Regions from separate parts of the Ralstonia sp. OTU4908 genome, predicted to be linked through region 2. Evidence: predicted binding sites of a transcription regulator. Region 2 holds the regulator's gene; the other holds the start of a gene.
The links. Region 2 encodes HrcA, which represses chaperone genes, less so after heat shock. Its sites were predicted from a motif close to TTAGCACTCNNNNNNNNNGAGTGCTAA; they were not measured.

Region 1: the regulator HrcA is predicted to act here: its motif matches at 13,496-13,522, upstream of rpoH (RNA polymerase sigma factor RpoH).

Annotation. Positions count from the first base shown of each region.
Region 1 covers NZ_JASATD010000040.1:3,180-19,263, reverse strand. Annotated here, with positions in the region: gene trmL (tRNA (uridine(34)/cytosine(34)/5-carboxymethylaminomethyluridine(34)-2'-O)-methyltransferase TrmL) at 1-425, opposite strand, end outside; gene AAHM38_RS21870 (ComF family protein) at 537-1,259, opposite strand; gene AAHM38_RS21865 (methyltransferase domain-containing protein) at 1,368-2,309, shown strand; gene AAHM38_RS21860 (hypothetical protein) at 2,502-2,684, shown strand; gene coxB (cytochrome c oxidase subunit II) at 2,930-4,186, shown strand; gene ctaD (cytochrome c oxidase subunit I) at 4,227-5,831, shown strand; gene AAHM38_RS21845 (cytochrome oxidase small assembly protein) at 5,884-6,015, shown strand; gene AAHM38_RS21840 (cytochrome c oxidase assembly protein) at 6,065-6,673, shown strand; gene AAHM38_RS21835 (DUF2970 domain-containing protein) at 6,678-6,890, shown strand; gene AAHM38_RS21830 (cytochrome c oxidase subunit 3) at 6,979-7,839, shown strand; gene AAHM38_RS21825 (twin transmembrane helix small protein) at 7,966-8,175, opposite strand; gene AAHM38_RS21820 (SURF1 family protein) at 8,245-9,015, shown strand; gene AAHM38_RS21815 (SCO family protein) at 9,068-9,724, shown strand; gene AAHM38_RS21810 (COX15/CtaA family protein) at 9,728-10,819, shown strand; gene cyoE (heme o synthase) at 10,840-11,781, shown strand; gene AAHM38_RS21800 (SCO family protein) at 11,851-12,456, shown strand; gene rpoH (RNA polymerase sigma factor RpoH) at 12,523-13,416, opposite strand; gene AAHM38_RS21790 (sensor domain-containing diguanylate cyclase) at 13,651-16,084, opposite strand, start outside.
Region 2 covers NZ_JASATD010000004.1:168,343-184,426, forward strand. Annotated here, with positions in the region: gene AAHM38_RS05645 (S8 family serine peptidase) at 1-459, opposite strand, end outside; gene AAHM38_RS05650 (S8 family peptidase) at 683-2,326, opposite strand; gene AAHM38_RS05655 (hypothetical protein) at 2,591-3,055, opposite strand; gene recN (DNA repair protein RecN) at 3,146-4,852, opposite strand; gene AAHM38_RS05665 (NAD kinase) at 4,998-5,936, opposite strand; gene hrcA (heat-inducible transcriptional repressor HrcA) at 6,048-7,106, shown strand; gene tauA (taurine ABC transporter substrate-binding protein) at 7,232-8,296, shown strand; gene AAHM38_RS05680 (taurine ABC transporter ATP-binding protein) at 8,293-9,084, shown strand; gene AAHM38_RS05685 (ABC transporter permease subunit) at 9,081-9,950, shown strand; gene hutC (histidine utilization repressor) at 9,958-10,671, opposite strand; gene hutU (urocanate hydratase) at 10,826-12,544, shown strand; gene hutH (histidine ammonia-lyase) at 12,569-14,125, shown strand; gene hutG (formimidoylglutamase) at 14,128-15,105, shown strand; gene hutI (imidazolonepropionase) at 15,098-16,084, shown strand, end outside.

The sequences.
Region 1 (16,084 bases), on a different contig from region 2:
ACCACCGCCACGGTGTTCGATAGATTCAGGCTGCGGTTGTCCGGCCGCATCGGCAGGCGAATCCGCTGCGTAGCAGGAAACCACTCGCGCCGCTCCTCCGACAATCCGCGCGTTTCCGACCCGAAGACAAACCAGTCGCCTGGCTGGAACGCCATGCTCGCAAACGGCGTCGAGCCGCGCGTGGTGAGCGCAAACATGCGCGCGGGATCGGGCTGGGCATCGCGCAGGAAGGCGTCCCAATCGGCGTGCACGCGCATCGTCGCGTACTCGTGGTAATCGAGGCCGGCGCGGCGCATGCGGGCATCCTCGAGCGGAAAACCCAACGGTTCGATCAGATGCAGTTGCGCGCCCGTATTGGCGCACAGGCGGATCACATTGCCCGTATTGGGCGGAATTTCGGGTTCGACAAGGACGACGTTGAACATGACCGGGCGGCAGGAGGAATTTCGGCGGCGAGCTTATCCACATTGGGAAGGGTTGTCACCCCGCCACAGCTTGGCACAAACGGCGCGACACAATGTCGCACAAGCACGTGATCAGGGCGTGCGCAAGGCGACAACGTTGGTGATGCGGACCGCGCCGGCGCGTTTGAGCTGCGTGGCGATCTCGGCGAGGGTTGTACCCGTGGTCATCACATCGTCGACCACCCCGATGTGACGCCCCGCGATGCGCGCCGGCTCGTCTACAACAAATGCCCCGTGCAGGTTGGCCTGCCGCTCCGCACGATCCAGTGTGGCTTGCGCGACGTTATCGCGCACACGATGCAGAGCCCCGGCGTGGGCCGGAACGTCCAATCGGCGCGCCAGCCGGCGGGCAATCTCCCACGCCTGGTTGTAACCGCGCGAGCGCAGCCGGGCGGGTGAAAGCGGCACCGGCAGCAGCACGTCCGGCAAATCCCCCGAAGCCGTGGCGATGGCGTTGCCTAATTGTGCTGCCAGCCAATCTGCCAATGGCAATTGCGCCCGAAATTTCAATCCAGTGACAAGGCGGTCGAGCGGCCAGGCGTAGTCGGCAATGACGACGGTCGCGTCAAAGTCGGGCGCGCCGGCCAGGCAGGCGCGGCAATGCTGGCCGACGTGGGGAGACTCCAGCGCAATGGCACATTGGACGCAACGCCGCCTGTACAGATGCGGGGCTAAATCGGCCGCGCAGCCGCCGCACACTAGGTCGCCTTGAACCGCGCCGCACAGTGCGCAGGCGCACGGAAGCAAGTGGCGCAGACTGGCGCGAAACCATGCCGATAACGCGTGTTTATGCATGCAAAAAGCCGCTATCCAAGCCGATTTGGGGCTTCTGCGCTATCAGACGGCGCCTCGAACGGTGGGCCGGTATACTTGGCGACCGCAGTGTTCCGCCCCGCCTTGTCGATGTCTGATCCCGTCCTTGCTCGCCCTGCCGCCTTACGGCGCGCCTTCGATCGCCGCGCCGCGCGTTTCGCCGACGTGGATTTTTTGCTGCGCGAAGTGGGCAGTCGCATGCAGGACCGGCTCTCCTATATCAAGGCCACCCCTGCGCGCGCGCTGGATTTGGGCTGCGGCCTGGGACAAGGCCTAGCGGTACTGCGCGCGCAATATCCGGATGCGCAGATCTGCGGTGTCGACTGGTCGTCCGCGATGTTGGCCCAGGCGCAGAAACTCGACCCGCAGCGCACCGACGCCGGATGGCTCGGCAGACTGCTGAAGAAGCGGCCGGTCTTTGATTTCGCCCAGGCGGACTTCCGAGCGCTGCCCTTTGCCGGCGCATCGTTCGACCTGCTGTGGTCGAATCTCGCGCTGCACTGGGACCCGGCGCCGCACGCCATCTTCCCGGAATGGCACCGCATCACCACGGAAGGCGGCCTGCTGATGTTCAGCTTGTTCGGTCCCGATACCTTGCGCGAGCTGCGAAGCGCCCTGGCCGGCATCGACGAGGGCGTCCATACGCTGCGCTTTGTCGACATGCATGACATTGGCGACATGCTGGTGCACAGCCGCTGGTCCACGCCCGTCATGGACATGGAGCAGATCACCATCACCTACGAAACGCCCCAGGCGTTGCTGGCCGATGTGCATTTGCTCGGCTGCATGGCCGGCTTGACGGACGAAGCCGGCCGCAGCCTCGCCGGCCCCGGTCTGCACACGCCCCGCTGGCGCCAGCGGCTATTCGACGCACTTGATGCGCAGCGCAATCCCGTCGGCGTGATTCCACTCACCTTCGAAATCGTTTACGGCCATGCCTGGAAGCTTGCGCCGCCCCAGCGACAGGCGCTGGACGACCAGGGCAGGGCGATGATCCCCGTCGATCAGATCGGTCGCAAACCGCGCGCCTGAAGCGCTTTTAGTGCGGGAACGGCATTGGCTCCGCATTGTCAAGCCGGGACTTGCATAAAGGCGCTTTGCCTTGTTCGGGGTCAATCGCGGCCATATAATGCGCCAGTTTGTCGCAGCAGTCCCCCAAAGGCCTATCCCGTTTTTTGCCACGGGCGAACCGTTCGGGTATGCATCCGAGGCAGGAGTGGTTCAATGCACGACATTGAAACTGCGCTCCACCCAGCATGCGGCGTCCACATCTCGGAAGCGCCGCGCAAGAACTGGCTCATGAAGCGAAACTGCTCGCTTTCAACCCGCCAGCTGGGCTGGTCCATCCCCTTGGTCGTCATTTCCCCGATCGTGATCGCTTGGTTTTCTGCGTGGCAACGCGCGTGACTGGTGCCGCCTGATGCGGGGCTGGAGGTCGCGATTCTCGGATGGGCATTGCTGTACTATGCCCGCCACGCCTCCGATTACGTGCAAGTCAGGCTGGAGATGGCAGGCGCGTGATCTGGCAGGTCAGTCTGGCGGCGCAAGCTTGCGGACGAGCTTTCCCGGTGTTTGGGACACGGGCAACCAACCCAGGTCTCATGAGCCGCGCACCGGGGCAGAGTGGAATCTGTCAATTGGGTAGATAAAAAATGAAAATGTTGAATAAGACATTGGCAAGTTTGCTGGCGGCAGGCTCCCTCCTCGCCCTCAGTCAAACGGCCCTGGCAGTGGAAGACATGCCGGGCGGCCCCGCAGTGCGGCAACTCAATCTCGCGCCACCGGTCACCAAGATCGCCGCCGAGATCCATTGGCTGCACTGGATGATGCTGATCATCTGTATCGTGATCTTCATCGGTGTGTTCGGGGTGATGTTCTACTCCATTTTCAAGCACCGTAAGTCGGTCGGCCACAAACCGGCGACGTTCCACGAAAGCACCACGGTTGAAATCATCTGGACCATTGTGCCGTTCCTGATCGTGATCGGGATGGCGCTGCCGGCCACCAAGGCCGTGGTCGCAATGAAGGACACCACCAATTCCGACCTCACCATCAAAGCCACCGGCTACCAGTGGAAGTGGGGTTACGACTATCTGAAGGGCGAAGGCGAGGGCATCTCGTTCCTCTCCACGCTCACCACGCCGCGCGACCAGATCAACAACCAGGCGCCCAAGTCGAACACGTACCTGATCGAAGTCGACAACGAGCTGGTCGTGCCGGTCAACCGCAAGGTGCGCATCGTCACGACCGCCAACGACGTGATCCACTCGTGGATGATCCCGGCGTTCGGCGTGAAGCAGGATGCGATTCCGGGCTTCGTGCGCGACGCATGGTTCAAGGCCGAGAAGGTGGGCATCTATCGCGGGCAGTGCGCTGAGCTTTGCGGCAAGGAACACGCCTTCATGCCGATCGTCGTGCGTGTGCTCTCGCAGGACGACTACACCAAGTGGGTCGACGGCAAGAAGAAGGAAATGGCCGCGAAGGCCGATGACCCGAACAAGACCTACACGCTGGAAGAGCTGAAGTCGCGCGGCGAGAAGGTCTACACCGCCAACTGCGCGGTGTGCCACCAGCCGAACGGCAAGGGTGGTGGTCCGTTCCCGGCGCTCGATGGTTCGAAGATCGCCAATGGCCCGCTGGCCGACCACGTTGGCATCGTGCTGCACGGCAAGGGCGCCATGCCGCCCTGGGCTTCGGCGCTGAACGATGTCGAAATCGCTGCCGTCGTAACCTACGAGCGCAACAACTGGGGCAACCATACCGGTGACCTGCTGCAGCCGACGCAAGTGAAGGATGCGCGCGGCGGCAAGATGCCCGAAGGTGGGGCTGCCAAGACCGCTGCAACTGAATCCGCCGGTAAGGTGGCGTCCAAACAAGCGAATGCGGCCGAAGACCGCAACGCTGGCTGATTGATCGTCTGCGTGACGAACCGAACCTAGGAGTTCCTCGATGAGCACCGCTGTTACGCACCCGCAAGATCACGCGCACGGTCACGGAGACGACCACGCGCACGACCATCCGCACGGCTGGCGCCGTTGGCTGTTCGCGACCAACCACAAGGACATCGGTACGCTGTACCTGCTGTTCTCTTTCATGATGCTGCTCTCGGGCGGCACGCTGGCCCTGCTGATCCGCCTTGAGCTGTTCCAGCCCGGCCTGCAATTCTTCCATCCGGAGCTGTTCAACCAGTTCACCACGCTGCACGGCCTGATCATGGTGTTCGGCGCCATCATGCCGGCCTTCGTGGGCTTTGCGAACTGGATGATCCCGCTGCAGGTGGGTGCGTCCGACATGGCCTTCGCGCGGATGAACAACTTCAGCTTCTGGTTGCTGCCGCCTGCGGCGCTGCTGCTGGTGGGCTCGTTCTTCGCACCGGGCGGCGCCACGGCGGCCGGCTGGACGCTCTATGCGCCGCTGTCGGTGCAGATGGGCCCCGGCATGGACATGGCGATCTTCGCGATCCACATCATGGGCGCATCGTCGATCATGGGCGCGATCAACATCATCGTGACCATCCTCAACATGCGCGCGCCCGGCATGACGCTGATGAAGATGCCCATGTTCTGCTGGACGTGGCTCATCACGGCATACCTGCTGATCGCCGTGATGCCGGTGCTGGCGGGGGCGATCACCATGGTGCTGACCGACCGCCACTTCGGCACGAGCTTCTTCTCCGCAGCAGGCGGCGGTGATCCGGTGATGTACCAGCACATCTTCTGGTTCTTCGGACACCCCGAGGTGTACATCATGATCTTGCCGGCGTTCGGCATCATCAGCCAGATCGTGCCGGCCTTCGCGCGCAAGCCCCTGTTCGGCTACAGCTCGATGGTGTACGCCACGGCGTCGATCGCCATCCTGTCGTTCATCGTGTGGGCGCACCACATGTTCACGACCGGCATGCCCGTCACTGGTCAGCTGTTCTTCATGTACGCGACGATGCTGATCGCGGTGCCGACCGGCGTGAAGATCTTCAACTGGGTGGCCACGATGTGGCGCGGCTCGATGACGTTCGAGACGCCGATGCTGTTTGCCATTGGCTTCATTTTCGTGTTCACGGTGGGCGGCTTCACGGGCCTGATCCTGGCCGTAGCCCCGATCGATATCCAGCTGCAGGACACGTATTACGTGGTGGCGCACTTCCACTACGTGCTGGTGGCCGGCTCGCTGTTCGCGCTGTTCGCGGGCTTCTACTACTGGGGTCCGAAGTGGTCGGGCTACATGTACAGCGAGACACGCGGCAAGATCCACTTCTGGGGTTCGATGATCACCTTCAACCTCACGTTCTTCCCGATGCACTTCCTGGGCCTGGCCGGTATGCCGCGCCGCTATGCGGATTACCCGCAGCAGTTCGCCGATTTCAACGCCGTCGCGTCGATCGGTGCACTGGGTTTCGGCTTGATGCAGGTGTATTTCTTCTTCTTCGTGGTGCTGCCGTCGTACCGCGGTGGCGAGAAGGCCGCCGACAAGCCGTGGGATGGCGCGGAAGGCCTGGAGTGGACCGTGCCGTCGCCGGCACCGTTCCACACCTTTGAAGAACCACCGCACGTGAAGTAATGCAGGTGTCGCGGGGCAGGCGAGTGCCAGCTCCGCGATCCTCCGGACAACGATGTCGAATCCAGAAAAAAGCCCAACGCCCGAGCAACGCGCTGCCAACCGTCGCCTGGGATTCATCCTCGGCACGATCGCGCTGGTTTTCTTTCTGGGTGTGATTTTCAAGCGCGTGGTGTTCGGCGGCTAGCCGGGCAAGCGACGCGCTGGTCGCTGAACCGAGATTTCGCGAGACCTCTATGAGCCACACACCGGCGCAGCCGGATCCGACCCAAAACGACAAAGCGCTGGAGCGCGGTCTGAACCGCTCGATGCTCGGCAAGCTGGCCGTCGTGGTCGTGATCATGTTTGGCTTCGGCTACGCGATGGTGCCGCTGTACAAGAAGATCTGCGAGATCACGAACATCAACGTGCTGAACACGCGTGATGAGGACGGCGGCGCGCTGCGCAACTCGCAGGTCGACAAGACGCGCACCATCACGGTGGAATTCGATTCGAACAGCCAGGGGCCGTTCCGCTTCCGCCCGGTCAAGAACAGCATGGATGTGCACCCCGGCGAGATCAGCCAGATCGTCTACGAGGTGGTGAACAAGGAGGGGCGTACGGTCGAGGCCCAGGCCATCCCGAGTTACGCGCCCAAGCAGGCAACCGAGTTCTTCAAGAAGATCGAGTGCTTCTGTTTCAAGCAGCAGACGCTGACGGCCAACGAGTCACGCGAGATGCCGGTGGTGTTTGTGATTGATCCGGATCTTCCCAAGGACGTGAAGACGATCACTCTGTCCTACACTTTCTTTGAAATCCACGCGCCGTCGGTCATTGCGCCGGCGATGCCGAACAAGGGAACGTGAGGACATGGACGACCTGAAGGAAGCGACCAAGCGGCGCGCATCATTCGCACAGACGATGAAGGCGGTGTTCTGGTCCTTCTTCGGGGTGCGCAAAGGCCGCGATCACGACCGTGACATGGCGCAGTTGAATCCGGTGCACGTGATTATCGCGGGCATTTTGGCGGCGATCATGTTCATCGTCGTGCTGCTGTTGATCGTGCGGGCAGTTGTCGGTTGACGGTTCAGAAGGTTGAGGAGACGGCCCTGCAGCACGGGCCGGGCAACATCGAGTGGATTCTTAAAAAAATAGAGCTGGAGAAAAAGAGATGAGTGCGAATCGAGCAAACGCTCCGTACTACTTCGTGCCCGGGCCCTCGCGGCATCCGATTACGGCAAGCCTCGGCCTGCTGATCGTGCTGTTGAGCTCCGCTGCATGGGTGAATGCCCAGCCGTGGGCCCCGTGGACGTTCCTGGTCGGCCTGCTGTGGTTCCTCTTTGTGCTGCGCGCGTGGTTTGCGGACGCCATCTCTGAATCCGAGACCGGCAAGTACGGCGACCGCGTGGATGCCTCGTTCCGCTGGTCGATGAGCTGGTTCATCTTCTCGGAAGTGATGTTCTTCGCGGCGTTCTTCGGCGCGCTGTTCTATGCCCGAACGATCGCCATGCCGTGGCTGGGCGATCTGAACAACAAGCTGCTGTGGCCCGACTTCAACGCGCTGTGGCCGAACGCCGGACCGGCCGGCACGGTAGCGCCCTTCACAACGATGGGGCCGTGGCCGATTCCGACGATCAACACGGCGCTGCTGCTGACTTCTGGCGTGACTCTCACGTGGGCACACCATGCGCTGCGTGAAGGCAAGCGTGCCCAGGTCATCCAGGGCCTGCTGCTGACGATCCTCCTGGGCTTCACGTTCATGGGCTTCCAGGCGTTCGAATACATCCACGCCTATCACGAACTGAACCTGAAGCTGACCTCGGGCATCTACGGTTCAACGTTCTTCTTGCTGACGGGCTTCCACGGCTTCCACGTGACCATGGGCGCCATCATGCTGTCGGTGGTGCTGGGGCGTGTGATCAAGGGCCACTTCACGCCGGAACATCACTTCGCTTTTGAAGGCGCTGCGTGGTACTGGCACTTCGTGGACGTGGTGTGGCTCGGCTTGTACGTGGTGGTGTACTGGCTGTAAGACAGCATCGGGTGGGGGCGGCGAAGCGTCGCTCCCCGACCTGGCCAATGGCCGGCGACGACAATGCCGCAGACGGGACACCGCTGCGGCGTTTTCGCTTTTCTGGACTGACTGAATTGACTCGGGCTATTGGCCGAAGCGGATGCCGGTGCTGTGGATCCACCCCAGCCGGTTCGCGACGAAGATGAAGATGAACAGCGCGATCGAGAAACCGACGCGGAACATCAAGGATCGCACGGTCCGGTTGCTGTGGCCCTTGTCGCGCATCAGGAAGAACAGCGCGGAGGCAAGGCTCCCGAGGATCAGCAGAAACGCAATGGCAACGACGATGCGCATGGAGGGCTGCCGGTTGGGCAATGACGGGTTGGAAATGGCTGCCGGGCATTATCTCACCGAGGCCGCGCAATGACCGAGCGCGTACCGATGCGACGCTGGTTTGCGCCTGTGCCGATGTTGGCAGGTGTGGCGCTGATTGCGCTGACGTGCTCGCTGGGGCGTTGGCAGCTTTCGCGTGCGCACGAGCGCATCGAGCGCCAGGCCCGCATCATGGCGCTGGAAAATGCGCCCGCCCAGCGCATCACAGCGCAGCCCGTGACAGCAGATTCAGTAATGTACAGGCCGGTGCTGCTGCGTGGAACGTTCGACGTGGCGCACACGGTGCTGCTCGAGAACCGCCCGCACGTCACCAACGACGTATCGCGCCCGGGTTTCGAGGTGCTCATCCCGCTGAGGCTGGAAGGTGCGGGCGGGCGCGCCGTGTTGGTCGATCGAGGCTGGCTGCCGCGTGATCCGGTGGACCGCACGCGCATCGCGCCGTACACCACGCCGGCGGGCGAAGTGCAGGTCGAGGGGATGGCGGTGCCGCATGCCAGCCGGGTCTTCAGTCTGGGCAGCAAGGACGGCGCGGATGAAGTCGGCCAGCGACTTAGGCAGAATATCGACCTCGACGCTTTCTCGCGCGAAATCGGCGTGCCGCTCCAACCGTTCGTGGTGCAGCAGCAGTCCGACGTGGAGGAAGGCCTGTTGCGCGATTGGCCGCGCGCAGATCTGGGCGCCGAGCGCAATTACGGCTACGCGTTCCAATGGTTTGCGATGGCGGCGGCAGTGCTTGGGCTGATGGTCTTTTACAGCGTGCGGCGTTATCGCCGCTTGGCGGGCCGCTCCGAGCCCGCCTGAATACGAACTTGCGTTGCGGCCTAGTGCCGCAGCTGAATGTATTGGGAATCACATGGTGAATCAGGAATCTGCACCCGGCGCGCCCGGCACACTCGGGGCGTCCGAAGACCCGCGCATCGACGCGCGCACGCGCCGCGGCCGCTTGATGATGCTGTTCCTGCTGCTGGTGTGCGCCTCTCCGGTGATCGCGTCGTACCTTGCGTATTACGTCTTCACCCCGGCCGGCGGCAAGGCGGCGTATGGCGCGCTGGTCGATCCGCAGCGCCCTGTGCCGACCGGCCTGATGGTGCAGGACGAGCACGGCGCTGAAGTGCCGCTTGCCAGCCTCAAGGGCAAATGGCTGATGGTGTCCGTGGATGGCAGCGCTTGCGACGACAACTGCGCGCGCAAGCTGTTCACCATGCGCCAGCTGCGCATCGGCCAGGGCCCGGACCGCGACCGCATCGTCCCTGTCTGGCTAGTGACCGACCGGGGGGAGATCGACCCGCGCCTCATCAAGGCTTACAACGACGATTACGGTGCCGTGCGCTTCCTGCGCGCGCCCGATCTGCCTAAGAACTGGCTTGCCGACGGCAAGACGCCGCCCACAGACCACCTCTTCCTGGTCGATCCGCTCGGCAACCTGATGATGCAGTTCCCGAAAGATCCAGACCCGAAGAAGGTGCGCGCAGATATGACGCGGCTTTTGAAGTATTCGCGCATCGGATAAGCCATGCTGCTGCAACTTGCTTCCATTGGCATCCTGATCGCGCTGATCCCACTCTGTTACGTGCTGGTCAAAGGGGATCGCAACAAGTATCGCAAGCTGGTGTGGATCACCGCTTTCCTCACGCTGGACTTGATCATGTTCGGCAGCTTCACGCGTCTGACGGATTCAGGCCTCGGTTGCCCGGATTGGCCGGGCTGCTACGGCACCTCCAACCCGTTCCACGCCCGTGAAGACATCCATGCTGCACAGGCCGCCATGCCGAGCGGCCCCGTCACCTGGATGAAAGCGTGGATCGAGATGACGCACCGCTACTTCGCGCTTGCGTTGGGCGTGCTGATCATCACGCTGGTGGTGCTGGCGTGGGTCAAGCGCAAGGAACTGAAGCAGTCTCCCTGGTACGCGACGGCGGTGCTGGCGCTGGTGTGTGTGCAAGGCGCCTTTGGTGCGTGGACGGTCACGCTCAAGCTGCAGCCGGCCATCGTGGTGACGCACTTGCTGCTCGGCATGTCGCTGCTGGCCGCGCTGATCTGGCTCGGCTGCAAGAACGACGCGCCGCGTGCGGTCGATGAGCGCGGCGCCTCGTTGCGCATGGCGGCGGCCATCGGGCTCGTGCTGCTCGTTGTGCAGATTGCCCTGGGTGGCTGGGTCAGCACGAACTACGCTGTGCTGGCCTGTACCGATTTTCCGCTGTGCAACGGCCAGTGGGTTCCGCCGATGGACTTTGCGCACGGCTTCACGTTCTGGCGCCAGCTCGGCAAGACCGCCAGCGGCGATTTCATCTCGCACGACGCGCTGGTCGCCATCCATTGGACGCACCGCGTGTTTGCAGTCGTTGTGCTGAGCTACCTGGCGTGGCTCAGTGCGCGCGCACGTCGCATTGGCGGCCTCGGCCGGGTTGCGACGGTGCTGCTCGTTGTGCTGGCCGTGCAATTGGCGACCGGGCTTTCGAACATCGTGCTGGGGTGGCCGCTGCTGGCCGCCGTGGCGCACAACGGCGGCGCGGCCGTGCTGCTGTTGCTGATGGTGCGTCTGCATTACCTGATCGGGCTCGCGCAGGCGCGGGCGCCGATGCCTGTGGCGGCTGCCGTCGTCTGAATGCCGTCTGACCGTTTTTTATGAATACCGTGGCAACCCCAACAACTTCCACTCAACTTCCTGGCTGGCGGACGACCGCATCGCAGTATGCGGCGCTGACCAAGCCGCGCGTCACGCAGCTCGCCGTGTTCTGCGCCGTGATCGGCATGTTCCTGGCCACGCCGGGCATGGTCCCGTGGTCGGTACTGATCGGCGGCGCGGTCGGCATCTGGCTGTTCGCCGGCGCTGCTTTCGCCATCAACTGCCTGGTCGAGCGCAAGATCGATGCAATGATGCGCCGCACGGCCTGGCGCCCGTCGGCAAGCGGTGAACTGGGCACGCGGCAGATCCTGGTGTTCTCGGTGGTGCTGGGCGGCGCGGGCATGTGGACGCTGCACGTATTCGCCAACGACCTCACGATGTGGCTGACGTTCGCCACCTTCATCGGCTACGCGATCATCTACACACTGCTGCTCAAGCCCGCCACGCCACAGAACATTGTCATCGGCGGCCTCTCGGGCGCGATGCCTCCGGCGCTGGGCTGGGCGGCCGTGGCCAACAGCGTGCCGGCCGAGGCGTGGATCCTGGTGCTCATCATCTTTACCTGGACGCCGCCGCACTTCTGGGCACTCGCGCTGTACCGCCGCGCCGACTACGCCAAGTCGGGCCTGCCGATGCTGCCGATCACGCACGGCGAGAAATACACGCTACTGCACATCCTGCTGTACACGCTCATCATGATTGCCGCGACCATCCTGCCGTTCGTCTACGGCATGAGCGGCTACATCTACCTGGTGACCGCGCTGGTGCTGGGCTTCGGCTTCCTCTCGTATGCGTGGCGCATGTACCGCAAGTATTCCGACGCACTGGCGCAGAAGACTTTCCGCTACTCGATCATCTATCTGTCGATTTTGTTTGCCGCGCTGCTGGTGGACCACTACTTCAAGTTCGGGCCGGCGCTCACGCAAAGCGCGGCGCTGTGACGCACAGGGGCGCCAGCAGGCATGTGCCGTTGGCGTTACGCTAGGCGGTCTGTTTCCAACACGATGACCATGCTCTCTTTCCGACACTTCCGCGCCGCGCTGTTCGCCATGCTGGCCGTCGCCGTGCTGGCGCTCGCGGCGTGCAGCGACAAGCCCGCCTTCAAGAACCTCGACATCACCGGATCCAAAAGCTTCGGCACCGATTTCTCGTTGACCGATCACACCGGCAAGCGCCGCACGCTCGAAGATTTCCGCGGCAAGGTCGTCGTCATGTTTTTCGGTTACACGCATTGCCCCGATGTCTGCCCGACCACGCTGGCTGAGCTGCGCGCCGTGATGGATACCCTCGGCAAAGACGCCGACCGCGTCCAGGTCCTGTTCGTCACCGTCGACCCGGAGCGCGATACGCAAGACCTGCTGGCCAAGTACGTGCCCGCATTCGATCCGCGCTTCATCGGCCTGCGTCCGGCCAATGAGGCAGAACTGAAGAAGGTCGCGTCCGACTTCAAGGTGTTCTACAGCAAGGTGCCGGGCAGCTCGCCCGACAACTACACCATGGACCACTCCGCCGGCAGCTACATGTTTGATCCAAAGGGCAACCTGCGCTTGTTCATCAAGCACGGCCAGGGGCCTGAGCCGATTGCACACGATATCAAGCAACTGCTGGCCGACTGATCTCCGGCTGCCGCCCAAAGAAAAAGCCCGCCAACCTGGCGGGCTTTTTTATGGCGAGGCGGCAGCTTAGGCAAAAGCCTGCAGCGCACCCTTCATCTTCTTCATCGCGGCCGATTCGATCTGGCGAATGCGCTCAGCCGACACGCCAAACTCGTCGGCCAGCTCGTGCAGCGTCGAGCCACCCGATCCATCGTCGTTCACGTTCAGCCAGCGGGCTTCGATGATGCGGCGGCTGCGGTCATCCAGCTTGGCGAGGGCGGCTTCAATGCCTTCGCTTTGCATGCGGTCGTTGCTGCGCGCTTCGATCACGCGGGTCGGCTCGTTGTGCGTATCAGCCAGGTAGGCGATGGGGGCGTACGACTCTTCGCCGTCGTCCATCTGGCCTTCCAGCGCGATGTCGCCGCCCGAGAGACGGGTCTCCATCTCGCGCACTTCCGTGCCCTTGACGTTGAGTTCGGCCGCTACCGCGTCGATCTCGTCCGACGTGAAGGTCGCCTGCGCATCCTGCTTGTGGCTGCGCAGGTTGAAGAACAGCTTGCGCTGGGCCTTGGTGGTGGCCACCTTCACCATGCGCCAGTTCTTCAAGATGTACTCGTGCATCTCGGCCTTGATCCAGTGCATCGCGTACGAAACGAGACGCACGCCCTGATCGGGGTCGAAGCGCTTGACAGCCTTCATCAGGCCGATGTTGCCTTCCTGGATGAGGTCGGCATGCGGCAGGCCGTAGCCCAGGTAGCCGCGCGCAATCGACACCACCAGACGCAGGTGCGAGAGCACCAGGCGGCGGGCGGCATCAAGATTGTCGTTGTCGCGATATTCGCGGGCCAGGCGTTGTTCTTCTTCAGCCGACAGCATTGGCACACGGTTGACGCTCTGGATATAAGCGTCGATGTTGCCCAGGTTGCCGGGGAACGCCAGCGCCCATCCATTGCCGGCGTTGCCGGACGGCTGGGTGGCGATTGCGGAAACGGTATTCACGGGGATGACTGCGTTCACTCAGGACTCCTGTCGAAATCCAGTGGAGGTTTGGAAAGGCATCTTAGCACTCCGACCGGAAGAGTGCTAATAGGACATTTTTGCCTGTTTGATAGTTCCCGTAAATCGTCGGGGTTACTTGATAGCGTGATGTTTGCGCCGCAGCAATAGGAGCAGCGCACCCATTCATAGACCGTCGCTGACGGCATCGGTTCTCGACTACGCCGCCGTGTTTCGACCGCGAGACTTGGCCCAGTAAAGTGCGCGATCCGCTTCCCGTAGAGCGGTGTCGGGTTCACGTACTTCGGGGCCGGGACAGGCAACACCGACGCTCGTGGTGACGTGCAGGATCGTGTCGCCCCGCAGGGTGATGGGCGGGCGGATTGCACCGACGATTTTCTGAGCGGTGTGCAGCGCATCATCCGGGGCGTCGATGGGGTCCAGCAGGATGATGAATTCGTCACCTGCGAGGCGGGCGACGGTGTCGCTGCGGCGCACGGCGCGTTGAAGCCGGTGCGCGACTTCCACCAGCACTGCATCGCCGGCGGCGTGGCCGTAGGTGTCGTTGATGTGCTTGAAGTGGTCGACGTCCAGGTACAGCACCCCCAACGGCGCAGGCAGCCGCTGACGGCGCTCCAGCGCTGCGCGCAGCCGCTCGTACAGCTCATAACGGTTAGGCAGGCCCGTCAGCGCATCAAAGCGCGCCATGCGGGAAAGCTCCATCTCGCTGCGCTTGGCTTCGGTCACGTCCTGCACGAAGGCGTAGAAACCGCAGCGGCCGTCCTGCGCTTCTCCGGCATCGGGGACGAGTTGGCCCCGGAGGTGTCGTGTGCGGCTGCGCAGACCGCTGGCAGACGGTCTTTCGTACCACGGCGCGGTGATCTCGAATTGGACCGATTCTCCTCGCTGGGCGCGCGCGAGATACGGTGCGATCAGCGCGTACGTGCTCGGCGTGAAGACCCGTTCCGGCGTCTGGCCACAAACTTCCTCCGGGGTGCGCTGCAGCCAACGTGCGTGCGTGACGTTGCAGAAGGTGAAGACGCCATCCGGGTTGATGTGCGAGACCAGCAGCGGCGCGTTGTCGAGCACCAGCTTGAGCGCCCGTTCACTGCGCGCCAGAGCCAGCTCGGCAGTGGTGCGGGACGTCAGATCCTGCAGCACGGAGAAATAGCCCCGAAGTGTGCCGCGATCGTCGTAGTCAGGAAAGTAATGACCGCTCAGGTAGCGGGGCACGCCGGTGCGCATCGACTGGATCTCGAATTGCACCGGGTACCCGGCCAGCACCTCGGTCATGTAAGGCAGCAGCGTGCGATAGTCCTCGGGGGCGTAGATGTCGCGCACGTGGTGATCGAGCATCTCGTCCTCGCGGCGGCCGAAGGCTTCGAGCAGGGTGCGGCTGGCAAAGCGGACGATGCCGTCGGAGTCGACGTAGCTGAGCTGCGCGGGCACGTTGTCGGCCACTAGGCGCAGTTGTTCGCGGCTCGCGCGCAGGGCATCACGGCGGCGTTCCAGGCTTTCGTTTGCGGTGCGCAGCGCGCGTTCGGACGCGGCCAGCCGGTTGGCAAACGGCCGCACCGTCAGACGGATGACCAGCACGCTGGCGATCATCAGGCACAGCATGAAGGCGCCGAGCCGCTCGAACTGCACGCGCATCGGGGCGTACAGCTCGGCGCTCGCGATCTTGCTGATCAGCGCCAGGCCCGTGTGGCCGATGGGCGTGTAGCTGAACGATGTCGGCATGCCGTGGATGTCCTGCCACTGGCCGTAGCCTGCCTCGCCCGATAGCGCCAGGCGCGACGGCAGCGGCCGGCGGTCGACCGTAAGAGCCGGCAACTCGAACACGTACGCATCGAAGCGCTGCGGAAACGACATGGCGCGGCCGCGCACATCAAAGCCCGACATCGCCAGCGTTTCGGTCTTTCCGATGCCGCGCTCGTTGGCGTAGCGCGCGGTCATGTGGGCGAGCGGTTGCTCTGCGACCAGCAAGCCGATCTGCATGCCGTCTGCCATGACAGGCGTTTCTGTGCGCATGGCAAATCCGTGTACCCATTGCAGCGTGACGCGCTCGGGCGCGAGGCCGGCGTGCAGCCGAATCGACAGCTCGGGCTCAAGCGTTTGCGTGCCGAGACTGACGATGCCCTCTCCCGCCAGCGTACGCAGTTGCAGGTACGAGTACCCTTGCTGGCGATACGCCTGCAGCGCGCTCTCGCTGCGCAGGCGCGCCGCATTGTCGGTGGGATGGCGCAGCACTTCCTGGATGTGCGTGGCGGCGGCCACCAGGCGCGGGTTTTCCGCGCGCATGGCCAGCAGTTGATCGAACTCTTCTGCGTAGCTGGAGAGCGCCCGCGCCCGCGCGGTGCCGAATGTCAGGCCGACGCTGTCCACCTGGATGATGAACGCCGTGATGGTCGCTCCCAGGCCTGCAAGTACCACGCAGCCGCCGCTGATCCACACGATGGTGTCTTCCGGCGACAAGCGTAGGCGCAACACGCCCGGCTGCCGGACTACCGCAACGCACAGCACGCCCATGACCACCAGCAGCGTGCAGATGGCCGCTACGTCCGAGGCGCGCCACACCAACCACGCCGGGTACAGATATTCGAGCGCCATGGCGCGGCCAAGCAGGTCGCCCGCGCAGAGCAGCATCGCCAGG
Region 2 (16,084 bases):
CGTGGCCATCAGGTTCCATTGGGAACTGAACCATGTAGCCGAAGGTGTGAAGGCCGGGCGCAGGATGCGGTCAGGCGCAACATATTCGAACTGGCCGGTCGCGGCCATGCGCTGCGCCACGGCTTGGGCGTCATCAAGCGTCATGGTGCTAGGCAGCGTCACCACATGGGCGCCACCGGACATGGCACGCTTGTAAGTCACCGGCAACTGTGCCGCCGCCGACCAGCGTTGCACGGTCGCAACGTCGACGCGCATAGTGCGCTCGTCTGGTTCTGCGGATTGCAATTGGAGCGTGCCATTGACGCCGCTCTTTTCCTTGACGATCAGCTGCGACACCCACTGTGTCTGAACGCCTGCGTTTGCTGTCCCGCCGCCCGCCAGCGCCGGCGCAGCTTGATACGAAACCAGCCCGAGCGCAACCAGCGCGCGGACGATACCCCCCTGGGCAATCGACTTCATGGAGTGAACCTGTTGTTGTAGAAAAAGGAGGCGAAATTATCGCAACAATCGCGCCTTTCCTTGTTTAAACAGGCTAACTGCGTTGTTTAGTAATTTTTATATCTATCCGAAATCGCACGTGCAGTAAAACCAATCAACGTAACCGGCCAAGAGCCGCGTCCCGCGCGGCGTTACGCGCGAAAAGCGGAGGCGCCTTTTTGGAGGCGCGGGCGCTTAATGCGCCTCAATGCGGCTTTAGGCGACGGCGACCACCGGCCATGCCAGCCGCCAGCAGCAGGGAGGCACCGGCCAGCGGAATGACACCACCGCCACCGCTGCTAGTACCCCCGGTCGACCCCCCCGACCCCGTCGTGCCACTGCCCGCGCCAGCCGGGGCCGTGTTCTGGGCATAGCTGACGGCACCGGCGGTATCCAGCAGGCCTGCGCCGCAGATGCCGGTGTTCACAGCGCAGAAGGTGCCGCCCGGATGCGGTCGCGCGGTCTGCTTCAGCCCGGCTAGTACCTGCGCGTTCGACAACTGGGGTTGCACGCTCAGCATCAGCGCTATAGTGCCGGCGGCTTCCGGTGTCGAGAAACTTGTACCTGCCACCGACTTGACCGTGGGGTTGCCGACGCTTTGGGTGCCATCGTTGGAGTCGGCCTTGATCACGGAAACGGGCTCCGCACAAGTCGCGGGATTTGTCGTTGTGACGACCTTCGAGTTGCCGCAGCCACCCCCCGGCGCGGACAGCGCCACCTGCGGCCCCACGTTCGCGTAGCTGGCGTTCTCGCCGCTGTCGACGTGCGCGGTGACGGCGATCGCTCCTGAGCAATTGGCCGGTGCATCAACGGTCTGCGCGGCTTCGTTGCCGGCAGCAGCTACGACGATGGTGCCGCGTGCGGCCAACTGATTCACTGCGTCTTGTTCTGCGGCCGAACATTGGCCAACGCTGCCCAAGCTCACGTTCACAACACGCGCCGGGTTGGCGTTGGCCGGCACGCCAGACACGTTGATGCCGCCCGCCCACAACATGCCGTCGACGGTGTCCGACAGCAGCGCACCGCACTTGCCCGACACGCGCACCGGCACGATCGGCGTGTTCCAGCCGACCCCCGCGATATCGAGCGCATTGTTTGTCTGGGCGGCGAGCACGCTGCTGACCTCGGTGCCGTGCCAGCTACTCGCAGGCGGATTGCTAATGTCATTGGTCGTGCAGCCGGAAATCTTGGGAACGTCAGCTGACGTAACGATGTCGCCTAGGTCGTGCGCGTCCGTTCCTCGGCCAAAGGAGTTACCCGCGCGCGCCGGGTCCGAGATGAAGTTGTAGCCCGGCAGGATCTTGGGGGACAGATCGGGGTGATCGGTGTAGCCGGTATCGACCACCGCCACCACGATGCCCGTCGAGCCCTGCGTGATGCTCCATGCCGCGGCCGCGTTGATGCCGCCCGGCACCAGCGCCGGCGCGGCCAGGTTGTTCTGCGTGGCGAACAGCGGATCGTTCGGAACGGTGTTGGGCCGCAGGATGCGATCGGGCACCACATAGGCCACGCGGGCGTCCTTCGCGATCTTGTCGACGGTGGCTTGGATGCTGGCGGCATCGGTCAGGCCGGTGCGCATAAGCTGCGCGTTGGTGCCCAGCGTGCGCTTGACCTGCAGCGTGCTACCCGCGGCCTGCGCGACCGACAGCAAGCGGTTGCTCGCCTCGCTGGCCGAGAGCGTCTTGCGCGTGCCGCTCGTGTCGTCGCGCCATTTGATGATCAGGTCACCTGTGTATTGCGGCTGCGGTGTGGCAGCTGTGGCGATTTGACTGCTAGCCACCCAGGCAACACAGGCAAGGCTGACGCCTGCGCGGAGCCAAGACTTCAACCGGAAGAGGGAGGGGTTCATCGGCACGTGCTCCGTGGTGTCTCGTTGTCATGAGAAACGTCGTCACGATGTGATCGTTGACACACCGTTACACAAAACCAAAGGTAGCACGCGACTCGCCCGCCTGGTGTGGTGGCGATGGCCGATCACGTTTGCGAGCGGAAAAGAGCCGGTCTGTGCGCCGCAACCGAAGCAGAATACGGGCCGGGCGAGGGGATGTGAAGCTGGAAACCGGACGCCAGACGGCGCCCGATGATTCACAGTGTGGAGCGGTCTTGCTGCGGTTCAGCGTTGGATCTTCACGACGCGGTCCGGGTCGGCCGAAGCGATGCCGGGCGTGCTGCGCAACGCTGCCACCGCGCCATCCAGCGTGGCCGATGCATCGCCCGAACTGGCGCGCACCACCCAGAACCCGCCCGACATCGGCCGTACCACGGCAAACGCCAGCCGTGGCGTTGCGCGTGCGCCGGCAGCATCCAGCAGGCCTTGCACGGTGGCAGACGACGTGGTCGGCGTGCTCAGGCCGACGATGACGTCGCCCAGACTGTGCGCAGCCGACACGGAAGCCGGCGGCTGGGTGTTGGCCGAGGCGGGGTCCATGGCAGGCGGCTTGCCCGGATCAATCGCCGGCACGGACTTGCACGCGGCCAGCAGGCACAGGCCGAGCGCCACGGCCAGCCCAGGTTTTGCAGACGACAACAGCGAGCGAGGACGGGTAGCCGGTTGGATCGTGCGGGCCATGCGGGCCATGAAGTTCTCCTTGGATTCGTTGGGCGATTGCGTCGGGTGCAGCCGGAACCTTCGTGCCAACGACGGCAGCGATGATTCCGGTATAGGCGATCACTGGGCCACGCGGCGGGATTTCCGCGCCGAGGGTTCTGGTGCCGATTGTGCACGGCCTGCGGCGAGCATTTCGTCCGCATGGCGGCGCGTCGTGTCGGTGAGGGACGCCCCGCCCAGCATGCGGGCGATCTCGTCCACGCGGCCCGTAGCGTCCAGCACCACGAGGTCGGATCGCGTGCTGCCGGCCACCGTCTGCTTGGCGACCTGAATGTGGTGGTTGGCCAGCGCGGCCACCTGCGGCAGGTGCGTAACGCACAGCACCTGGCGGCGCATGCCGAGTTCGCGCAGGCGTCGTCCCACGACTTCGGCCACTGCACCGCCGATGCCGGAATCGACTTCGTCGAAGATGAGCGTGGGCGTCGGGCTCGCCTCGCTGGCGATCACCGAGATGGCCAGGCTGATCCGCGCCAGTTCGCCGCCCGAGGCGACCTTCGCCAGCGGCCGCGGTGAAACACCCGCATGCCCGGCAACGAGGAATTCGACCTGCTCCAGCCCCGCCGCGCCGCCGTGTTCCAGCGCGTGCAGCGCGATGTCAAAGCGCCCACCGGCCATAGAGAGGCCTTGCATGGCGCCGGTCACCGCGTCCGCCAGCTCGCGCGCGGCCTTGGCGCGGTCGCGCGACACCGCTTGCGCGACCGACATATATGCGGCGTGCGTTTGCGCTTCCTGGGCTTGCAGCGCATCCAGATCGGACGCGGCTTGCAGTGCAGCGAGTTGCGCCTGGCGCTCCGCCAGTTCAGCCGGCAGCGTTTCAGGCGCGACGCGGTATTTGCGCGCCATCGTGTGCAGGGCCTGCATGCGCGCGTCGACTTCGGCCAGGCGGTCCGGATCCAGTTCCGCGCGATCGGCATAGCGAGCGAGCGTATGCACCGCTTCCTGAATCTGCACCTCGGCCGGCTCCAGCGCGGCCAGCACATCGGCAAGCGCCGGATCGATCTCGGCCAGTTCACGCAGCGTATGGAGCGTCGTGCCCAGCTGCGTGAGCACCGCACCCTCCGATTCGGACAAACCATCGAGCGCCGCGCGCGTGCCTTCGATCAGGCTGGCGGCGTGCGACAGGCGATGGTGCTCGGCCTGGACTTCTTCCCACTCGCCGGGTTGGGGGCCAAGTTTCTGCAATTCGTTGACCTGCCATTCGATGCGCTCGCGCTCGAGCTGGGCTTCGCGCGACTGCTGCTCGGCGGCTTCGCGTGCGCGCACCACGGCGTGCCACTCGCGGTAGCGCTCGCCGACCACGCGCACAGCGCCTTCCAGGCCTGCGTGGGCATCGAGCAGGCTGCGCTGCGCATCCGCCTTGAGCAGCAGTTGATGCGCATGCTGGCCGTGAATGTCGACCAGTTGCTCGCCCACTTCGCGCAGCTGTGCGAGCGTGACGGCCGCGCCGTTGATGAAGGCTTTGCTGCGGCCTGCGGCATCGACTGTGCGGCGCAGCAGGATCACGCCCTCGTCGTCATGCAGTTCATGCGCTTCCAGCCATGCAGCTACATGCGGATGCACGTCGAACTCGGCGGTGATGTCGGCGCGCGGCGCGCCTTCGCGTACGACGGCCGCATCGGCGCGCTCGCCCAGCGTGAGTGCAAGCGCGTCGATCAGGATGGATTTGCCCGCGCCCGTCTCGCCCGTGAACACGGTGAAACCGTCGGCCAGATCAAGATCCAGCGCGTGAACGATGACGAAATCGCGGATGGTGAGGCTGCGCAGCATGGAAGCGGTGAGCGTGGGGTTTTAGAAGCTGCTCATGGTTCGTAGCGAGCGGCTCGAGGTTGAAGCGAGAAGCGCAGCCGTACACGCGTACGGCGAGCATCGCAGGTTCAAGATCGGGCCGCGCAGCAGGATCATGGGCAGGTTCCTAGAGCCGGTTGTCTTCGGTAGGGTACTCGTGCCAGTGCAGCTTCTTGCGCAGCGTGGCGTAGTAGTTGTAGCCGATCGGGTGCAGCAGCCGCACCGTGCGCTCGGAGCGGCGCACCACGATGCGGTCGCCGGGCAGCAGCGACGTGAGCGACTGCATGTCAAAGTTGACGCTGGCATCGCGCCCGCTGGTGACCTGGATGACCACCTCCGCGTCTTGCGGAATGACGATCGGCCGGTTCGACAGGGAGTGCGGCGCGATGGGCACCAGCACCAGACCCGAGAGCGCCGGATGCAGGATCGGCCCGCCAGCAGACAGCGCATACGCCGTCGAGCCGGTCGGCGTCGAGACGATCAAGCCGTCCGAACGCTGGTTGTACATGAAGAAGCCGTCGACGGACACGGCCAGTTCCACCATCCCCGAGGTGCCGGAGCGGTTGACCACCACGTCGTTGAAGGCGAGGGCCGAGAAGATGACTTCGTCGTCGCGCACGACCTGGGCCTGCAGCAGCGTCCGGGTTTCGGCCTCGTAGCGGCCCGCCAACATGTCGGGCAGCACGGTGTGCACGTCGTCGAACGGGATGTCGGTCATGAAGCCGAGCCGCCCGTGGTTGACGCCGATCACGGGGACGCTGGCGCCGGCCAGGTGACGCCCGATGCCGAGCAGCGTGCCGTCGCCGCCGAGCACGACGGCCACATCAGCGTGGCGCGCCATCTCTTCGGGCGGCAGGGCGGGGTAGTCCTGGACGCCGATGTTGAGTGCCGTTTCGCGCTCGAACACAATGTCATGCCCGCGCCCGGCGATGCACGACGCCAGCTCCATGAGCGGGCCGGCAATGTTGGCGGCCGAATACCGGCCGACCAGCGCAACGGTCTTGAAAGGCGAGACAGGCGAGGTGGCGGGAGCTCGCGGGGCCACGGCGGACGGGGAAGTCGACATGCGCGCATTACACCATATCGATATGACCGTCGCCACGTTAGCGCGTGTTTCGTGGAGAAACGCCGACATCACCCGCAGGCGGGCGCCGATTTTGCGTAAAATTGACGAATCATGGACAAGCGCGCCACCATCCTCCTCAAGACCCTGATCGAACGGTATATCGCCGAGGGCCAGCCCGTGGGCTCCCGCACCTTGTCGAAGTATTCGGGGCTCGATCTGTCGCCGGCCACCATCCGTAATGTGATGTCTGACCTGGAAGAGATGGGCTTCATTGCCAGCCCGCATACTTCGGCCGGCCGCGTGCCGACGCCGCGCGGCTACCGCCTCTTTGTCGATACGATGCTGACCGCCAGCCCGCTGGACGTGCTGAGCACGCAAGACCGCATGGCGCAGCAGATGGTTGGCGCGATTGCCGAGCAGGTGCGCACGCAGCTGGCCTCGCATGGGTCGGAATCGTCGCAGCGGGTGATTGCGGCCGCGGCGCAAACCTTGTCCAACCTCTCGCAGTTTGCCGGCATCGTGATGACGCCGCGGCGCACGCATGCATTCCGGCAGATCGAATTCCTGCGCCTCTCGGAGTCGCGCATCCTGCTCATTGTCGTCACGCCCGAAGGCGACGTGCAGAACCGGATCATCCATACCGATACACCCTACACTCCGTCCCAGCTGGTGGAAGCGGCCAACTACATCAACGCGCATTACGGCGGCCAGACGTTCGACGCGGTGCGCGAAAGCCTGCGGGGTGAACTCTCTGCCCTGCAGGCCGACATGACCGCGCTGATGCAGGCGGCCGTGGAGGCGGGCAGCAGTGCCGTGTCGGAAGAGGATCCGGTCGTCATTTCGGGTGAGCGCAAGCTGCTGGAGGTGGAAGACCTGTCTTCGTCCATGGACAAGCTGCGCCGGCTCTTTGCCGTGTTCGAGCAGAAGACCGGCCTGCTGCAACTGCTCGACGTATCCAGCCGCGCCGAGGGCGTGCAGATCTTCATCGGCGGCGAAAGCAGCCTCGTCCCGCACGAAGATATGGCCGTCATCACCGCACCGTACGAGGTGGACGGCAAGATCGTCGGCACGCTCGGCGTGATCGGGCCGATGCGCATGGCATATGAGCGCGTGATCCCGATCGTGGATATCACGGCCAAGCTGCTGTCCAGCACACTCAGCCAATATTGATCTAACGGTTGTTCTGTCTGCGAGCTGCATAAGCTCAGCCGATTTTCTTCGACGACAGGCCACGCTGCCGTCTCTCACAATCGACTCCGGCGCATGTGCGCGATTCTTTTCTGCCGGAGTCTTTCATGGCTGGTTCTTCCTTCTCCCGTTTGCTGGCTGCAGCGATGTCTGCGGCCATTTCGTTCGCCTTGTTTGGCGCTGCTCCTGCACGTGCGGCCGACCGCGAGGTTGTCATCGCCTATCAGGACATGGTGCTGCCCTGGCGCTACGCCCAAGCCACGGGCGAGGTCGAGCGTGCCACCGGCTATAAGGTGACGTACCGCCAGCTCGCCAGCGGTGCCGACGTGGTGCGCGCCATCGCCTCGGGTTCCGTGCAGGTCGGCGAAGCGGGCTCCAGCCCGATTGCGGCCGGCGTGTCGCAGGGCGTGGACCTGTCGCTGTTCTGGATTCTCGACAACATCAACGATGCGGAAGCGCTGGTTGCCCGCAACGGCAGCGGCGTGTCGCGCGTGGCGGACCTGAAGGGCAAGACCTTGGGCGTGCCGTATGTGTCGACCTCGCATTTCCATGCGCTGGTCGCGCTGCAACAAGCCGGGCTCGAGCCGCGCGACGTGAAGGTCGTGAACCTGCGTCCGCAGGAGTTGTCGGCCGCGTGGGACCGGGGCGATGTCGATGCCGCCTTTATCTGGGATCCGGTACTCGCCAAGGTAAAGAAGACCGGTACGGTGCTGACCACCTCCGGCAAGATCGCCGCCGCCACCGGCAAGTCGACCTTCGATGGCTTCGTGGCGGACCGCAAGTTTGCGCGTGACCATGCCGAGTTCATCGCCAAGTTTGTCGAAGTACTGGCCAAGGCCGATGCGGCCTATCGCGACAACAAGGCCGCGTGGACGGCGACATCGCCGCAGGTGGCAGCCGTGGCCAAGACGTCGGGCGCGACGGCGGCGGATGTGCCGGCAAGTCTTGCGCTGTATGCCTTCCCGGATGCGGCGGAGCAGGCTTCCAAGCGCTGGCTGGGCGGCGGCGCGCAGTCGGGCGCGGCTCAATCCCTGCTGGCCACGGCGCAGTTCTTGAAGACGCAGGGCACGATCCAGACGGTGCTGCCGGACTACGCTGCCACCATCGACTCACGGTTTGTCCAACGTGCGGCCAACGCTGCCAACAAGGGCGTCGCCACCGCAGCGCGATGAGCCGCATCGATGTGCGCGGCCTGGGCGTCGACTACATCGACGCGCACGGCCGCACCACCCGCGCGCTGGCCGGTGTGGATTTGTCGATCGACGCCGGCGAATTCGTCGTTGCCCTGGGCGCCTCCGGCTGCGGCAAGACCACGCTGCTGAACTGCCTCGCGGGTTTTGTTGCCCCCACGTCGGGCCAGATCCTGCTGGACGACCGCGAAGTCGATGGCCCCGGCGCGGACCGCGGCGTGGTGTTCCAGCGCTATGGGCTCATGCCGTGGCTGAACGTGCGTGACAACGTGGCGCTTGGCCTCAAGCTGCGCGGTGTCGACCGCAAGACGCGCCATGCGCGTGCGCTGGAGTTGCTCGGGCTGGTGGGCCTGGAAGCGCATGCCGCATCGCCCGTCTACGCGTTGTCAGGCGGCATGCAGCAACGCGTTGGCATTGCCCGTGCGCTGGCCACCGAGCCCCGCGTGCTGCTGATGGACGAACCGATGGGCGCGCTCGACGCGTTCACGCGCGAGACCATGCAGACGCTGGTGCTCGACGTCTGGCAACGCACCGGCACGACCGTCTTCTTCATCACCCACGACGTGGAGGAGGCGCTGTTCCTGGCGACGCGCCTGATCGTGATGTCGCCATCGCCGGGGCGCATCGTGCAGACATTCGATTTGCCGTTCTCGCGGCAGGCTCTGGCAGGCGGGGACGCCCGCGCGGTGAAATCGTCGCCGGAATTCATTGCCTGGCGCGAGCGTGTGCTGGCGCTGATTCACCATGCGCCCGAGGCGCTGCTCGCATGAGCGCGCTCGAAACTGCCGTGCAGCAGCGCACCTCTGCCGATGCAGCGCCGCCCACCAGCAAGCCTGTGCGCAAGCTGCGCGGCTATCGTTTGCCGGGGGAAGGCAGCGCATTCGGGCTCAGCGTGTTGTCGGTGATTACGCTGCTCGTGCTCTGGTGGGCGGCCACCACCTTCCATTGGGTGCCGCCGTTGTTCCTGCCCTCACCGCAGGCCGTGGGGCGCGCATTCATCGATGCCTGGCATGGCGATATTCAAGGCGGCCAGCCGCTGGCCGCACATCTTGGCTGGAGTGCGCTACGCGTGTTCGGCGCGTTTGCTCTGGCCGCCGTGACGGCCATTCCGATCGGCCTCGCGATGGGTGTCTCCCGCACCGCGCGCGGCTTGCTGGACCCGCCCATCGAGTTCTATCGCCCGCTGCCGCCGCTGGCATACCTGCCGCTCGTGGTCATCTGGCTGGGCATTGATGAGCGCGCGAAGATTGTCGTCATCTATCTTGCCTGCTTCGCACCGATTGCCATGGCCGCGCGTGCCGGCGTGCGCAGCGCCACGCTTGAGCAGATCAACGCCGCGTATGCGCTGGGCGCGAGCTTCACGCAGGTGGTGCGGCATGTGATCCTGCCGGCGGCGCTGCCCGAGATCCTGACCGGCTTGCGCATCGCCATCGGCTTCGGCTGGACCACGCTGGTGGCGGCGGAAATGGTGGCGGCCACCGTGGGCGTGGGGCAGATGGTGCTCAATGCGTCGAGCTTTCTGCGCACCGACCTCGTGGTGATGGGCATCGTGCTGATCGGCGCGATTGCATGGGCGTTCGACTTGGCCATGCGCGCCATCGAAGCGCGCGTGGTGCCCTGGAAGGGCCGCAGCTAGCCGCGACTCAGAAGCTGCCCGTGAACTGATAACGCCCGCCGGGATGCCACATGGTCGCCACCGAGGCGACCTGGCCCTGCGACAGCGTTTTCCGCCGCAGCATCAGGCAGGGCTCGCGCACGTCCATGTGCAGCATCTCCGCAATCTCGCGCGGCGGCAGGCGCGCCTCGATGCCGTAATCCACGCCCTGCAACGGGGCGGCACGCATCAGGTAGGCGTTGGGCGTGGTCTGCGTGAAATCCTGCTCCATGTATTCGGGCGCCAACGCCGCGTTGACCCAACGGTCTTCTACCTGGATCGGCAGGTCGTTTTCAAAATGCACGATCAGTGAATGGAAGAGTACGCGGCCTGCTGGCACGCCAAACGAAGCCGCCATTGCCTCGTTGGCGCGGGCACGCTCCAACTTGTGCAGTTCGGCGCGATGCTGATGACCGCGCGCTGCAATTTCCTCGGCGATGTTGCGGATCGCCACCAGCGTCGCCTGGTACTTCTGCTGCGCGACGAACGTTCCCAGCCCCTGCACGCGCGTGAGGATCTGCTCGGCGGTCAACTCACGCAGCGCGCGATTGACCGTCATGCGCGACACGCCAAAGGTCTGCGCGAGCGTCGTCTCCCCCGGAATCATTTCCCCTTCCTGCCACTCCCCGCTGCGAATGCGCGTGAGGATGTCTTCCTTGATGCGCTGGAAGGCGGGCGTGCTGGCGGACGGGTCGTGTGACATGGGCGTGGCTTGCAGTGCGGTGGTGGCCGCGGATGTGATGTGCGGATGGCGGTCATCATCAGGGTTTGCTCTTAGCTTGTAAAGTTTTCTTGCCTAAGTTGTATATACAACATAAGATGCGCTCCATGACAAAGGAGTTCGCAGGAGACCTCACATGAACGCCCCGACCAACGCTGCCCACCTGACCAACGACCCGCGCTACGACGCCTCGCGTGAAATCCGCGCCCCCCGCGGCACCGAACTGCACTGCAAGAGCTGGCTGACCGAAGCGGCCTATCGCATGCTGCAGAACAACCTCGACCCCGATGTGGCCGAGAACCCCAAGCACCTCGTCGTCTACGGCGGCATTGGCCGCGCCGCGCGCGACTGGGCCTGCTTCGACAAGATTCTGGAAACGCTGCGCGAGCTGAACGACGACGAATCGCTGCTCGTGCAATCGGGCAAGCCGGTGGGCGTGTTCAAGACCCACCCGGATGCACCGCGCGTCTTGATCGCCAACTCCAACCTGGTGCCCAAGTGGGCGAACTGGGAACACTTCAACGAGCTGGATCGCAAGGGGCTGTTCATGTACGGCCAGATGACTGCCGGCAGCTGGATCTACATCGGCAGCCAGGGCATCGTGCAGGGCACGTACGAGACGTTTGCCGAAGCCGGCCGCCAACATTACGACGGCAAGCTGGCCGGCAAGTGGATCCTGACCGCAGGCCTGGGCGGCATGGGCGGCGCCCAGCCGCTGGCCGCGACGCTGGCCGGCGCCGTGTCGCTGAACATCGAATGCCAGCAATCGAGCATCGATTTCCGCCTGCGTACGCGCTACCTCGACAAGCAGGCCAAGGACATCGACGACGCATTCAACCTGATTCGCCACCATTGCGAGCGCGGCGAGGCCGTGTCCATCGGTCTGCTCGGCAATGCGGCGGAAATCCTGCCGGAGCTGGTCAAGCGCGCCCGCGCCGGGGGCCTGAAGCCGGATCTGGTGACCGACCAGACCTCGGCGCATGATCTGGTCAACGGCTACCTGCCGATGGGCTGGACGGTCGAGCAATGGCGTGCTGCGCAACGGGACCCGTCGCAGCACGCCCGCCTGACCGACGAGGCCGCCAAGTCGTGCGCCGTGCACGTGCAGGCCATGCTGGATTTCCAGGCCATGGGCATTCCGACCGTCGACTACGGCAACAACATCCGGCAGGTGGCGTTCGACCAGGGCGTGAAGAACGCCTTCGACTTCCCGGGTTTTGTGCCGGCCTACATCCGTCCGCTGTTCTGCGAGGGCAAGGGCCCGTTCCGCTGGGTGGCACTGTCGGGCGATCCGGAAGATATCTACAAGACCGACGCCAAGATCAAGGAACTCTTCCCGCACAACACGCACGTGCATCGCTGGCTCGACATGGCGCGTGATCGCATCGCCTTCCAGGGCCTGCCCGCGCGCATCTGCTGGCTGGGCTTGGGCGAACGTCACCTGGCCGGTCTGGCTTTCAACGAGATGGTCAAGAATGGCGAGCTGAAGGCGCCGATCGTGATCGGCCGCGATCACCTCGACACCGGCTCGGTGGCCAGCCCCAACCGCGAAACCGAAGCCATGCGCGACGGCACCGACGCCGTGTCGGACTGGCCGCTGCTCAACGCGCTGCTCAACACCGCCGGCGGCGCGACCTGGGTGTCGCTGCACCATGGCGGCGGTGTCGGCATGGGCTATTCGCAACACTCGGGCGTGGTGATCGTCGCCGACGGCACCGACGCGGCCGCCAAGCGCCTGGGCCGTGTGCTCGTCAATGATTCCGGCTCGGGCGTCATGCGCCATGCGGATGCCGGCTACGAAACCGCAATCGCCTGCGCCAAGCGCAACGGTTTGAACCTGCCGATGATCGGCTAAGTTAAAGACATCCCTCGCATTGCTATGAACACCATGACCACGCCCCCCATCATCACGTTGCAGCCGGGCGAAATTTACTTTGCCGACCTGCGTCGCGTATGGCTCGCACCCACGCCTGTTGCGCTGTCGGGCGATTGCGCGGCCGCCATCGAAGCCTCGGCAGCCACCGTGCAGGCCATCGTTGCCAAGGGCGATCCGGCCTACGGCATCAATACCGGATTCGGCCTGCTGGCCAAGACGCAGATCCCCACGCACGAGCTGGAGCGCCTGCAACGCAACCTGATCCTCTCGCACGCCGTCGGCACGGGTGAAGACCTCAGCGACAACGTCGCGCGGCTGGTGCTGCTGATGAAGGCAGCGAGCTTGGCGCGCGGCTACTCCGGCGTGCGCCGTGTCGTGATCGATACGCTGCTGGCACTGCTGAACGCTGGCATCGTGCCGTGCATTCCGTCCAAGGGTTCGGTGGGCGCGTCGGGCGATCTGGCGCCGCTGGCGCACATGACGCTGGCCCTGCTGGGCGCGGGCGATGTGCGGGTGAACGGCGTACGCACGCCGGCACGTGCGGCATTGGCTGCCGCGGGCATCGAACCGATTGCGCTGGCCGCCAAGGAAGGCCTGGCGCTCATCAACGGCACGCAGGTGTCGACCGCGCTGGCGCTCAACGGTCTGTTCCTGGCCGAGCGACTGCTGCAAGCCGCTACGGTGTCGGGTGCGTTGTCGGTGGATGCTGCCAAGGGCAGCGATGCGCCGTTCGACCCGCGCGTGCACACCGTGCGTGGCCAAGCCGGTCAGATCGCCACCGCGGCCGTGTACCGCAACCTGCTGGCCGGCAGCGCCATCCGTCAGTCTCACCTCGTGGGCGACAAGCGCGTGCAAGACCCGTACAGCCTGCGCTGCCAGCCGCAAGTCATGGGCGCGTGCTTCGACCTGATCCGCCAGGCCGGCGCCACGCTGCTCACCGAAGCCAACGCCGTCACCGACAACCCGCTGGTCTACGCCGACGCCGGTGAGGTGATCTCGGGCGGCAACTTCCACGCCGAACCGGTGGCGTTTGCCGCCGACATGCTCGCTCTGGCGATTGCCGAGATCGGTGCGCTGTCGGAGCGCCGCATCGCGCTGCTGATCGACTCCACGCTGTCCGGCCTGCCGCCGTTCCTGGTCGAGCAACCGGGCCTGAACTCGGGCTTCATGATCGCGCACGTCACGGCAGCGGCGCTGGCCTCGGAAAACAAGACGTTCGCCCACCCGGCCAGCGTCGACAGCCTGCCGACCTCCGCCAACCAGGAAGACCACGTCAGCATGGCGACCTTCGCCGGCCGCCGTTTGCAGGACATGGCGGAGAACACCGCCACCATCGTCGGCATCGAAGCGCTGGCGGCAGCGCAGGGCATCGACTTTCACAAGCCGCTGGCGACGTCCGACACGCTGCAGAAGGCACATGGCTGCATCCGCGCGCGCGTGGCGTACTACGGTGAAGATCGCCTGTTCGCTCCCGACATCGAAGCCGCCCGTCGCCTCGTACTCGATGGCGACCTGGGTGACTCGTGCCGCGCGCACGTGGGCGAACTCGCACTCGTCTGACCATGCTCGCCCAAGCCGAACCGAACGTCTGGCGAGGCCGCGTCGATGCGGAGGAAGGCCCCCTGGGCCAGCGTTGGCACCAGACGGTGCGCCGTATCGATGCATCGACGCCGCTGGCCAACACCGTCGCCCTGGCGGGTTTTGCCTGCGATGCGGGTGTCGCGCGCAATCACGGGCGAACCGGTGCCCAGGTGGGCCCCGCTGCCATCCGCAAGATGCTCGCGAACTTGCCCGCGCGTGCCGGCCGTGTGGTCGTCGACGCGGGCGACGTAACTTGCCAGGGCGATGCGCTGGAAGACGCGCAGAGCGAGTTGTCCGGCGTGCTGCACGATCTGCTCGACCGCGGCGCATTTCCGATCGCGCTCGGCGGCGGGCACGAGATCGCATGGGCCTCGTTTGGCGGCTTGGCGCGGCACCTGGCGGCAAAATCCGACCAGCCGCCGCGTATCGGCATTCTCAACCTGGACGCGCATTTCGATTTGCGCGCCGGCGAGCGCGGCAGCTCGGGCACGCCCTTCCGCCAGATCGCCGAAGACTGCGCGCGGCGAGGCTGGCCGTTCCACTACGCCTGCCTCGGCGTGAGCACTTACGCCAACACCGAAGCGCTGTTCGCGCGTGCGCGCCAGCTCGGCGTGCGCTGGATGCACGACGACGAGATGGACGTCACGCAGCTGGCGCACGTGCTGAAGGTGGTCGAGGTGTTCCTGAGTCAGGTCGACCACGTTTATCTGACGATGTGCCTTGACGTGCTGCCGGCCGCGGTGGCCCCGGGCGTGAGCGCGCCGTCGGCACGCGGCGTGGGGATGGACCTGATCGAGCCCATCGTCGATCGCGTGGTCAGCTCAGGCAAGCTGCGGCTGGCGGACGTGGCGGAACTGAACCCGTCGCTCGACATTGATCACCACACGGCACGTGTTGCTGCCCGCCTCGTGGCGCGCGTGGCAGACGGCATTGGCCTGCAGGGAGCCGCACATGACTGATCCGGCCAACCCGCACTGGGATGCGCTCTGGACCAACGTCCACCTCGCTACGCTCACCGCCGACGCTGACGGCTACGGCGATATCCGCGACGGTGCCATCGCCGTAAAGAACGGCCGCATTGCGTGGCTTGGCTACCGGGCCGATCTGCCCGTCAACGCCCGTGCCACGCTGGAGCACGACGGCGGCGGCGCGTTGCTCACGCCGGGCCTGATCGATTGCCACACACACCTCGTCTACGCCGGCAACCGCAGCAATGAATTCGAAGCGCGCCTGAACGGCGTGCCATACGAAGAGATCGCGCGCGCGGGCGGCGGCATCCTCTCGACCGTTCGCGCCACGCGGGCGGCCAGCGAAGACGCGTTGGCCGAAGCCAGCCTGCCTCGCCTGAATGCGCTGCGCGCCGAAGGTGTCACCACAGTCGAAATCAAGTCCGGCTACGGCCTGAACCTCGAAACCGAGCGCCGCATGCTGCGTGTGGCGCGCCGCTTCGGCCAGGCATTGCCAGTGCGCGTGCGGACCACGTTCCTCGGCGCGCATGCCGTACCGCCTGAATTCGCCGGCCGCGCGGATGACTACATCGATCATCTCTGCGCCGATGTGCTGCCCGCGCTTGCCGCAGAAGGTCTCGTCGATGCGGTTGATGCCTTCTGCGAAACCATTGGTTTCACGCCCGCTCAGACGGCGCGCATGTTCGAGGCGGCGCAGCGCCACGGCCTGCCGGTCAAGCTGCACGCCGAACAGCTCTCCGACCAGGGTGGCGCGGCGCTGGTGGCTCGCTACGGCGGTCTTTCAGCGGATCATCTCGAATGCCTGACCGATGCAGGCGTAGCCGCCATGGCGCAAGCCGGCACGGTCGCCGTGCTGCTGCCCGGCGCGTTCTACTGCCTGCGCGAAACGCGCCTGCCGCCGATGGCCGCCCTGCGCGCCGCCGGTGTGCCCATGGCCGTGTCGACGGACTGCAACCCCGGCACATCGCCG